2 regions of the Stenotrophomonas sp. Marseille-Q5258 genome follow, and region 2 is predicted to be linked to the other one. Evidence: riboswitches for the same ligand, from Rfam matches in the RefSeq annotation. Region 2 holds a riboswitch; the other holds the start of a gene.

Region 1 (5,095 bases), on a different contig from region 2:
TGGCCGAACGCGGCGCGCCGACGACTGCCGACGCGCTGGCCTCGCACAACTGTCTTACCCACCACTACGTCGGCAAGAGCGTGTGGCACCTGAAGCGCGACGGCCGTGCGATTGCCGTGGCCGTGGGTGGCAACATCAGCGCCAACGAGGCGTCGCTGCTGCTGGAAGCGGTGCGCGCCGGCGCCGGCATCGCGATGCTGCCCACCTACCAGATCGGCCCGCTGCTGCGCAGCGGCGAACTGATCGAGGTACTGCCGGACTACGAGGTGGAGGGCCTGGGCATCCACGCGGTGTATGCGTCGCGGCGGCAGTTGCCCACGATCATGCGCAGCTTCCTGGATTTCCTCGTGGAGCGCTTCTCCAGCCCGGCGTTTCTGTCGCGGATCTGAGCGCAGGACGCCGCGTACAATGGCGTTCCCACGTCGTTGAAGTGAGCCGCGCCTTGTCCTGTCCGTATCCGTTGGTGGTGTTCGATCTGGATGGCACGCTGGTCGACAGCGCGGCCGATATCGCCGAAGCGCTGAACCGCACGCTCGAAGACTGGCAGTTGCCGCGGGTTCCCGAGGCCACGGTGCTCACCTGGATCGGCGACGGCGTGCGCCGGCTGGTGGAGCAGGCGTTCACCGCGGCGGGCAGTGATGCCGATCTGGACGCGGTCATGCCCGGCTTCATGCGCCACTACGAGGCCTGCCTGCTGCGCAGCCCGCGTCTGTTCGAGGGTGTTGAAGCGGCGCTGCAGGCGCTGCGCGAGCGCAACGTGACGCTGGCGATCTGCACCAACAAGCCGTCAGCGTTGGTGGCGCCTCTGCTGCGGCATTTCGGCCTGCAGGATCTGTTCGCGCTGGTGCTCGGCGGCGATTCGCTGGCCGAGCGCAAGCCCAGCGGCGTGCCGTTGCGGCATATCGCCGCCCACTTCGGGCTGGCACCGCAGGCGGCGCTGATGGTGGGCGATTCGATCACCGATTACCGTGCTGCCGTGGATGCGGGCATGCCGGTGGCGCTGGTGCGTTACGGCTATCCGCGCGGGCTGGACCTGGAGACGGTCGAGGCGGTAGCGGTGGTGGATGATCTGCGCGATCTGCCGGGGGTGTCCGCGCGCGGGTGAGGGAGGCGCCGACCCACGGTCGGCACCCACCGGATGCCTGTCTGCACCCCTGCGTGCGGGACGGCGGCGATGCCGCCATCCCGGTGCCTCAGTTCGGCTGGTAGCGCACGCTCAGGCGGTACTCGCGGCCGGGCTGGTTGTACCAGGCCACCGTTTCGTAGTCGCGGTCGAACAGATTGCTCACCCGGCCAAGCACCGACCAGTCGCGGCTGATTGCGTACTCCAGACGCAGGTCGACGGTGCCATAGCCGCCCAGGCGCACGGTGTTGGCGGCATCGTCATAGCGCTTGCCCGCCCCATTGGCGGTAATGCCGGCGCGGAAGTCGCCGAAGCGGCGGTCGATGTCCAGGCGCGCGGTGTTCTGCGCGCGGCGCGCCAGCCAGTTGTCGAACTGCGCGCTGCCGTCGGTGCGGTTGCGCGGATCGGTGTGGCTGAGCTGGGCGCTGATATCGACGCCGGCCACGGTGATGGCACCGGTCAACTCGGCGCCGCGGATGCGCGCCTTCTCCACCTGCGACATCATGAAGGTGGTGGCGTCGTAGGTGATCAGGTCGTCAATGCGGGTCTCATACACATCCAGGCCCCATCGCCAGCCATCGCCCTGCTGGGCAATGCCGAGGTTGGCGCTCCGGGAGGTTTCCGGGTCCAGCGTCGGCACGCCGCTCCACGGGTCGTACAGGTCGCTGAAAGTCGGTGCCTTGAACGCGGTGCCGTAACTGGCGTTGAGGCGGAAGCCGCCATCCAGTTCCATGCCCCAGCCGAGGCTGCCGGTGGTGTGGTTGCCGAACTGCTCGTTGTCGTCGTTGCGCACGTTGGCCTGCAGGTGGTGCGCGCCGAAGCGGCCCTGGTACTGCACGAACACGCCGGTGTTGTCGCGGCTGTCGACACCGTAGCCGGCGCTGCTGCCGTCCAGGTTGTCCTGGCTCCAGTCCACGCCTGCGCTGAGCAGCTGGCCTTCGGCCACGCCGATGTCAGCCTGTACCGACGCGGTGTCACGGTGGGTCTGCGCCGCGCCCAGCCAGGTGCTGCCGTTGTAGTTCTGCGACTCGTTGTCAGCCCGGCCGGCACTGACGGTCAGGTTGAAGTGCGCGCCCGGGGTGTAGCGCACCTTGCCGCCCAGCACCTGCTGCAGCGTTTCCGAATAGTTGTAGTAACCGTCGTAGTGGTTCTCGCCTTCGGCGCGCAGCGCGGTGCCTTCCACGTGCCAGGCATCGCCCAGCGCGTAGCCGCCACGCAGGCTCATCGACAGATTGCGGTAGCCGTCGCGGTCGGGCTCGTCGGCGCCGCAGCCGGCGAACGTGATCGGGTTGCCGCGGCAGGCATTGATGCCGTCGGTGTGCTGGTAGGCGATGTCGGTGCCGAACCAGCCGCGCTCGCCGCTGCCACCGAAGCCGCCACTGGCCTCGCGCAGGCCGTTGCTGCCGGCGCCCAGCTGCAGGTGCGGGGCGAACTGGCCGGCGTTGCGGCGGGTGAATATCTGGATCACGCCACCGATCGCATCAGCGCCGTACAGGCTGGACTGCGGGCCGCGCACGATTTCCACGCGTTCGATCTGCGCCAGTGGCAGGTCCTGGAGCATGGCCAGGCCGAGATCGCCGGTGTTGATGCGCACGCCGTCCACCAGCACCAGGGTGTGGGCCGAGTTGGTGCCGCGGAGGAACAGCGAGCTCTGCTTGCCCAGGCCGCCGCTGTTGTTGAGGTTGATGCCGGCACGGCCGCGCAGCAGGTCCTGCAGCGACGGCGCCTGGCTGCGCTCGATCTCCGCGCGGTCGATCACCTGCGCAGGCGAGATGCTGTCCTGCAGGGCGATCGGCGTGCGCGTGGCGGTGACCAGGACCTGGTCCAGTGCGGTTGCCTCATCCTGGGCGGCCGCCATCAGCGGCAATGTCGACAGCACGGCCAGGGAGAGAATTCGGGTTTGCAGCTTCATCGTGGACTCCGGGTGCCGCGCACGCCCGCGCGGCAAAGGGTGGGGAAGGTCGCGACACGTCGCGATCCGTCGTCTCCCAGGCCGGTCTCCGGACTTGCGGGTGGATGGCAGCCCCATCCCACCAGGCGCCTTCCCATGCCGAAGCACAGTGGCGTACTGCCTGGTGTCTCCACGCTTACCGTTGCGGGGGCAGTGCCGGAGTGGCGGACAGGCATTGCCTGACGCGTCACCGGCTTCCCGTTTCAACCTGCCGGCATACGCCGCAGGTCACCTGAAAGTGGGCGAAGTCTAAGCCATCGGCCCGGGCCGATGGGACGCAGCGGTTAGAATGCGCCTCGTCTTTTCGATGTGATCCTCATGACCCCACTGTGGTTGCAGCACCCATGCGCGGACGCCCGTGCGTACCGCCGGCCCACCGCAGCGCCGGGTACAGGGGGCATGGCGTGATCTTCGACCTGATCCGCCACGCCAGCACCGGCCGCGACAACCACCTGGATGGCCGCACCGATCCGCCGCTGGACGCGGACAGCACCGTGGCCCTGTGCGAGCGCTACGCGTCGCTGTCCTGGCAGCGCGTGCTGAGCTCACCACGCACGCGTGCAATGGGCACCGCCGACGCACTGGCCGTGCCGCGCGGGCTGCACGTGGAGGCGCACGAGGAGTGGGAAGAACTCGACTTCGGCGACTGGGACGGGGCGGCACTGGACGCCTTGCCGATGGAGGCCGTGTCGGCCTTCCACCTGGACCCGCACGCCAATCCACCGCCGCATGGCGAAAGCTGGGGACACTTCGAGCGCCGCATCGCGCGTGGCCTGCACCGCCTGCTGGATGATCCGGAGCCGGTTCCCACCGTTGTCGTCAGCCACGGCGGGCCGTTGCGGATGGTGCTGTCGCAGGTGTGTGGCCTGCCACTGGCGATGTGCTGGGCATTGCGCATCGATCACGGCACGCGGCTGCAGCTGCGCGTGGAGCGCGACGAGGATCGCCTGTGGGGCGAGCTGCTGGAACTGCAGCAACCCTAGCGGTCGTCCTCGTCATCCTGCGGCTCGGGCGTGCGGTCGTAGACCGGCCCGGACGCTGGTGGCGCCTTCTTCAACGGGTTGTCGGCGATGATCGCGTCGTAGGCGGCAACCAGTTCAATCCGCCGCGCCTCCGGCAGTTCCTGCCAATGGCAGTCCTGCAGCGCGCCTTCCAGCGAGTACAGCAGGTTGAGGCTGGGCTTGAAGCCGGCGCGCTTGACCTTCACGAACGCGCCCACCGCACCGGCGGCGATCAGATCCTCCGGGGTGCGCAGCCCGACCTGACGCAGCCAGGCTGCGCTTTTGGGGCCGATGTTGCGCAGTTTGGCACTCATCCCAGCGCCTCGACGAACACCGCGGCGATCGCTTCCAGACCGGCCTGGTCCTCGGCGTCGAAGCGGGCCAGCGACGGGCTGTCCAGGTCGAACACGCCGATCAGCGTGTCGCCCTTGAGCAGCGGCACCACCAGTTCCGAGCGCGAGGCCGAATCGCACGCGATGTGGCCGGGGAAGGCATCCACGTCCTCGATCCGCTGGGTGCGTCGCTGCGAGGCGGCCGCGCCGCACACGCCCTTGTCCAGCGGGATGCGCACGCAGGCCGGCAGGCCCTGGAATGGCCCGACCACCAGCTCGGTGCCGTCGTAGAAATAGAACCCGACCCAGTTCAGGTGGGGGAGCGCGTGGTAGACCAGCGCCGACAGGTTGGCCGCGTTGGCGATCCGGTCGCGCTCGCCGTGCACCAGGGCGCGTGCCTGGGCCAGCAGCTGACCGTACTGTTCCGGCTTGCTGCCGGTGAGCGTGGAAGTATCGAACATGCCCGCAGTCTAGCAAGCAGGGCCGTCGCCTGCGCCGGGCGCAGTGCAACGCAGCGATGCGCCGTCGCGGCGGACGGCGGCAGGCCGATAATGGGCGCTTTCCTCCCGGAGACGTCCATGTCCCTGCCCGTGTCGTTGCCCGCTGCCCTGTACGTGACCGGTACCGATACCGGGATCGGCAAGACCTTCAGCAGCTGCGTGCTGCTGCATGCGCTGCGCCAGCGTGG
Region 2 (5,095 bases):
TCGCATCGCCGTCTTCGCAGGGCAACGCGCCGCCGGGCATGAAGTCCGGCTGCAGATCGACCACGATCAGGGCGACATCGGTGGGAAAGCGGTTCATGGCAGCATCACGCAGGCGGGGCGTCCAGTCTAGCCGACGCCCCGGTGGCGGTCAGTCGTCGTCGCCCGGTCGCGATGTGCCGTCGCCGTAGTACAGCACCCCGATTCTGATCCGCTCGCGGCCGTTCTCGCGGCGGTGGCGGTTGGCATCGCGCAGCGAGTACACGCAGCCACAGTACTCCTGCTGGTAGAACTGCTCGCGCTTGCTGATCTCGATCATGCGCGCGGCGCCACCGCCCTTGCGCCAGTTGTAATCCCAGTACTGGATACCCGGGTAGTGCGCGGCGGCGCGGTGGCCACAGTCGTTGATCTGGTTCATGTCCTTCCAGCGCGAGATGCCCAGCGAACTGCTGATCACCTGGAAGCCGTGTTCGTGCGCGTACAGCGCCGTGCGCACAAAGCGCATGTCGAAACACATCGTGCAGCGGATGCCGCGCTCGGGCTCGTTCTCCATGCCGCGTGCGCGTGAAAACCAGTTGTCGGTGTCGTAGTCGGCATCGACGAACGGCACGCCGTGTTTCTCGGCAAAGCGGATGTTCTCCTGCTTGCGCAGTTCGTACTCCTTCACCGGGTGGATGTTGGGGTTGTAGAAGAAGATCGTGTAATCGATGCCCGAGGCGGTGATCGCCTCCATGACTTCGCCGGAGCACGGGGCGCAGCACGAATGCAGCAGCAGCCTGGTGTGGCCACCCGGCAGGGTGAGAGTGGGGCGGTCGATCGGGGGGGTGTGAGGCAGTGTCATGCGATGTCTCGTCGACCGCACCGCCGGCAACGGCGGCGGCGCGGTCTTTGGGGCCAGGCGTGGCGGTGGGTCAGGCGGCGTTGGCGTCGGCGCTTTCCTCGCGCAGCTGGCGCGCTGCGGCCACCAGTGCGTCGAGGGCGGCGCGGGTTTCCTTCCAGCCGCGTGTCTTGAGCCCGCAGTCCGGGTTGACCCAGATCTGCTCCGGACGCAGGACCTCGGCGGCCTTGCGCAGCAGCGCGAGCATCTCCTCCTTGTCCGGCACGCGCGGCGAATGGATGTCGTACACGCCCGGACCGATCTCGTTGGGGTACTGGAAGCGGACGAACGCATCCAGCAGCTCCATGCGCGACCGCGAGGTCTCGATGGAGATCACGTCGGCATCCATTGCGGCGACCGAATGGATGATGTCGTTGAACTCGGAGTAGCACATGTGGGTGTGGATCTGCGTCGCGTCGCGCACGCCGCTGGCGCTGATCCGGAACGCTTCCACCGCCCAGTCCAGGTACTCGCGCCACTGCGCGCGACGCAGCGGCAAGCCCTCGCGGATGGCCGGTTCGTCGATCTGGATCACACCGATGCCGGCCGCTTCCAGGTCCAGCACCTCATCGCGCAGGGCCAGCGCGATCTGCCGGCAGGTCGCGGCACGCGACTGGTCATCGCGCACGAACGACCACTGCAGCACCGTCACCGGGCCGGTCAGCATGCCTTTCATCGGCCGGTCGGTGAGCGACTGCGCGTACTGCGACCAGCGCACCGTCATCGGCTGGGGACGGGTCACATCGCCGTAGATCACCGGCGGTTTCACGCAGCGCGAACCGTAGCTCTGCACCCACCCGCTCCTGGTGAACGCGAAACCATCGAGCTGCTCGCCGAAGTACTCGACCATGTCGTTGCGCTCGAACTCGCCGTGCACCAGCACGTCCAGCCCGATCTGCTCCTGCACGCGCACGCAGTGTTCGGTCTGGGTGGCGAGGAAGGCATCGTAGTCGGCATCGGAGAGCTTGCCGGTCTTGTTGCGCGCACGCGCTTCACGCACCTCCAGGGTCTGTGGGAACGACCCGATGGTGGTGGTGGGGAAGCGCGGCAGCTTGAGGGCGGCCGCCTGCGCCAGGTGACGTTGCGGGTAGCGGCTGTGGCGCTGCGCATCGGCCGGGGTCAGCGCGGCCAGACGCGCGGCGACGGCCGGCTTGTGCACGCGCGGCGACTGCCGGCGCGACTCGATGCGGGCCCGTGCCTCGGCCAGCCCGGCCTCGGCATGCGCGGCGCCATCGATGGCGTCGGCGAGCAGGCGCAGCTCCTGCAGCTTCTGTCGTGCGAAGGCCAGCCAGCCGCGCAGCTCATCGTCGAGCCTGGTTTCCAGCGCGAGGTCCACCGGGCTGTGCAGCAGCGAGCACGACGGGGACAGCCACAGCCGGTCGCCCAGGTGGCCATGCGCGTAGCGCGCCAGCACCAGCGCGTTGTCCAGATGGGTACGCCAGATGTTGCGGCCGTTGACCAGGCCAGCTGACAGCACGCGGCCGGCCGGGAGTGCCTTGATCACCGCATCCAGCTGTTCCGGTGCGCGCACCAGGTCCACGTGCAGGCCATCGACGGGCAAAGAGGCCGCCAGCGGGAGGTTGTCGTCCAGCGCGCCGAAGTAGGTGGCCAGCAGCACCTTCGGGCGCGGCGCGGTGGCCAGCGTGGCGTAGGCATGCACGTAGGCGGCGCGTGCCGTCTCGTCCAGATCCTGCACCAGCAGCGGCTCGTCCAGCTGCACCCACTCGGCGCCGGCGTCCTTCAGGGCGCCAAGCAGCTCGACGTAGACCGGCAGCAGCGCGTCCAGCAGATCCAGCGCCGGGCTGCCATCCACGGTCTTGGACAGCAGCAGGAAGCTCACCGGGCCCAGCAGTACCGGCCGCGTCTGGATGCCCAGCGCGCGGGCTTCGCGATACTCGGCCAACGGCTTGTCGCCGCGTAGTGCGAAGCCCTGTCCAGCCTGCAGCTCGGGCACCAGGTAGTGGTAGTTGGTGTCGAACCACTTGGTCATTTCAAGCGCGTGCAGGTCGTGGCCATCGCGCTGCACGCCACGGGCCAGGGCGAAGTAGCCGGCCAGCGGGTCGGCATCGGCCAGCGCGCGGTAGCGCGCCGGAATCGCGTCGAACAGGAACGCGGCATCAAGCACCTGGTCGTAGAGGCTGAAGTCGTTGCTCGGCGGTACGTCCACCCCGGCCTCGCGCTGCAGCTGCCAATGGCGGGCGCGCAGCGCGCGGGCGGTGTCCTGCAGCGATTGCGCGCTGCTCTCGCCGGACCAGTACGCCTCCAGCGCGCGCTTGAGCTCGCGCTTGGCGCCGATGCGCGGAAAACCCAGGTTGGTAACGGTAGTCATTGGAACGTGTCCTCATTGCGTAGGGGCATTGAGGAACGAAGGAACCGCGCGCCGTCCACGCCATTGCTGCCGTGCCCGCCCCGCCAGCGACCTTCGCCCCCGCGGGCGAACCGGATGCCGCGAAGCGGACGCACGGGGGCGGCGCCATGCTGGCGGCATGGCGGCAGGCCCCGGCAACCTCCCCGCGGACGTTCCAGGTCGAATCGGGGAACGGTCGTGTTCCCCGGCCGGGGCCGGTATTCGGGCTGATGGACACGGGCGCGCACGCCCTCCTAGTACCTGCCGCTTCCCAGGCGGATGCCCAGTGCTGTTGGCAGGATTCGTTTCCATTCACCGCTGCGGGGCAGCTCCGGAATGGGCGCGCAAGGCGCCTTCACCGGATTCCCGTTTAAACCCATCCCTTCATCTGCATGAAGAGATGGATACCTTCGGCGAGCACAAGGTAGGCCGAAGGGGCGCGGTGGTCAAGGGGGGCCGGTTCGTCCTGGGTCGCGTCACGGGGCATCTGCCGGTCCAGCCAGAACGTGCTTCGGGAGTGGGGCAGGCGCGCCAGCCACTGCATCCATGACGCCGTTGCCTGCGTATCTCCCGATGACCCCCCCTGCGGAGCCGGACATGCGCCGAACCCTTCTTCCCTCGCTGCTGCTGGTGCTGATCCCGGCGCTGCCAGCCGCTGCCCAGCAGGTGCAGCGCCAGGAAGGCCGTGCCTACGCGCCCGCCGGCGGGCGCCTGCTGTACCGCGAGACCCATTGGCTGCAGGGCCCGCCCGAGGCGCGCTCGCGGCTGGTGCTGTACCGCTGCGCGGACGGACGCGCCTTCGCGCGCAAATGGATGACCCCGCAGGGCAGTGCGCAGACCCCGGACTTCGCGTTCGAAGATGCGCGCAACGGCTACCAGGAAGGCCTGCAGGGCAGCGCCACCGCCCGCACCGTGTACGTGCGTGAGGACGCGCAGGCCGAACGCGTGAGCCGTACCATCGCGATTCCGTCCGACGCGGTGGTCGATGCCGGGTTCGACGCGGCCGTGCTCAAGCACTGGGACGCCCTCCAGGGCGGGCGCAGCGTGGCTTTCCAGTTCCTGCTGCCCAGCCGCCAGCGGCTGGTGCCATTGAAGCTGCAGCGCAGCGGTGCGGTCACCTGGCAGGGCCAGCCGGCCGAGCAGCTGCAGATGCGCCTGGATGCCTGGTTCGGCTTCGCCGTGCCGGCGGTGACCCTGATCTACGCGCGCGCCACACCCCGCCTCCTGCAGTTCTCCGGCACCGGCAACGTGCGTGATGAACACGGGCGCTACCCCCAGGTGCGCGTCGAGTTTGCCGAGGCGCCGGTCGCGGCAACGCTGGCCGAGCTGGCCTCCGCGCGGCAGCAACCGCTGGTGTCCGCATGTGCCGGATGAGTGCCCCCTTGCGCGGCAGGCGCGCAGCGACGACGATGCCGGCTGTTCCCCCGACGACATTGAGCCTGCGATGCCCGAGCTGGACACTGCCGATACCGGTGCCTCGCGGCGCCTCGATGAGCTGCTCGTCCAGGTCGCCACCGGCGACCGCCAGGCGTTTGAATCGGTTTACCAGTTGGCCTCCGGCCGTCTCTTCGCGATCTGCCTGCACATATTGCGCGACCGCGGCGATGCCGAGGACGTGCTGCAGGACGCCTTCGTCACGATGTGGCACAAGGCCGCGCAGTTTGACCGCGCCAAGGCCTCAGCCATGACCTGGCTCTCCACGCTGGCCCGCAACCGCGCCATCGATCGCCTGCGCGCCGCACCGCCGCGCCCGCTGGACGATCTGTCGGTGGCCGAAGAGATTCCCGATTTCGCGCCGCAGCCGGCGCAGGCGGCCGAGCACGCCTCCGATCGCGAGCGCCTGGACGATTGCCTGGACACGCTGGAGCCTCGCC

What was found. Region 2 has a riboswitch for cobalamin ahead of metE (5-methyltetrahydropteroyltriglutamate--homocysteine S-methyltransferase). Riboswitches for the same ligand answer to the same signal wherever they lie in the genome.
Region 1: linked by a shared signal. The riboswitch ahead of btuB (TonB-dependent vitamin B12 receptor) and the one ahead of metE (5-methyltetrahydropteroyltriglutamate--homocysteine S-methyltransferase) in region 2 are both predicted to bind cobalamin.

The regions. Positions count from the first base shown of each region.
Region 1 is NZ_CAMPPN010000008.1:135,188-140,282, reverse strand. Features, by position in the region: gene OC534_RS06595 (LysR family transcriptional regulator) at 1-389, shown strand, start outside; gene gph (phosphoglycolate phosphatase) at 443-1,105, shown strand; gene btuB (TonB-dependent vitamin B12 receptor) at 1,194-3,035, opposite strand; cobalamin riboswitch at 3,097-3,325, opposite strand; gene OC534_RS06580 (histidine phosphatase family protein) at 3,479-4,057, shown strand; gene OC534_RS06575 (TfoX/Sxy family protein) at 4,054-4,389, opposite strand; gene OC534_RS06570 (GAF domain-containing protein) at 4,386-4,868, opposite strand; gene bioD (dethiobiotin synthase) at 4,986-5,095, shown strand, end outside.
Region 2 is NZ_CAMPPN010000012.1:122,584-127,678, reverse strand. Features, by position in the region: gene pncA (bifunctional nicotinamidase/pyrazinamidase) at 1-97, opposite strand, end outside; gene OC534_RS10070 (epoxyqueuosine reductase QueH) at 149-838, opposite strand; gene metE (5-methyltetrahydropteroyltriglutamate--homocysteine S-methyltransferase) at 909-3,203, opposite strand; cobalamin riboswitch at 3,417-3,648, opposite strand; gene OC534_RS10060 (hypothetical protein) at 3,819-4,595, shown strand; gene OC534_RS10055 (sigma-70 family RNA polymerase sigma factor) at 4,666-5,095, shown strand, end outside.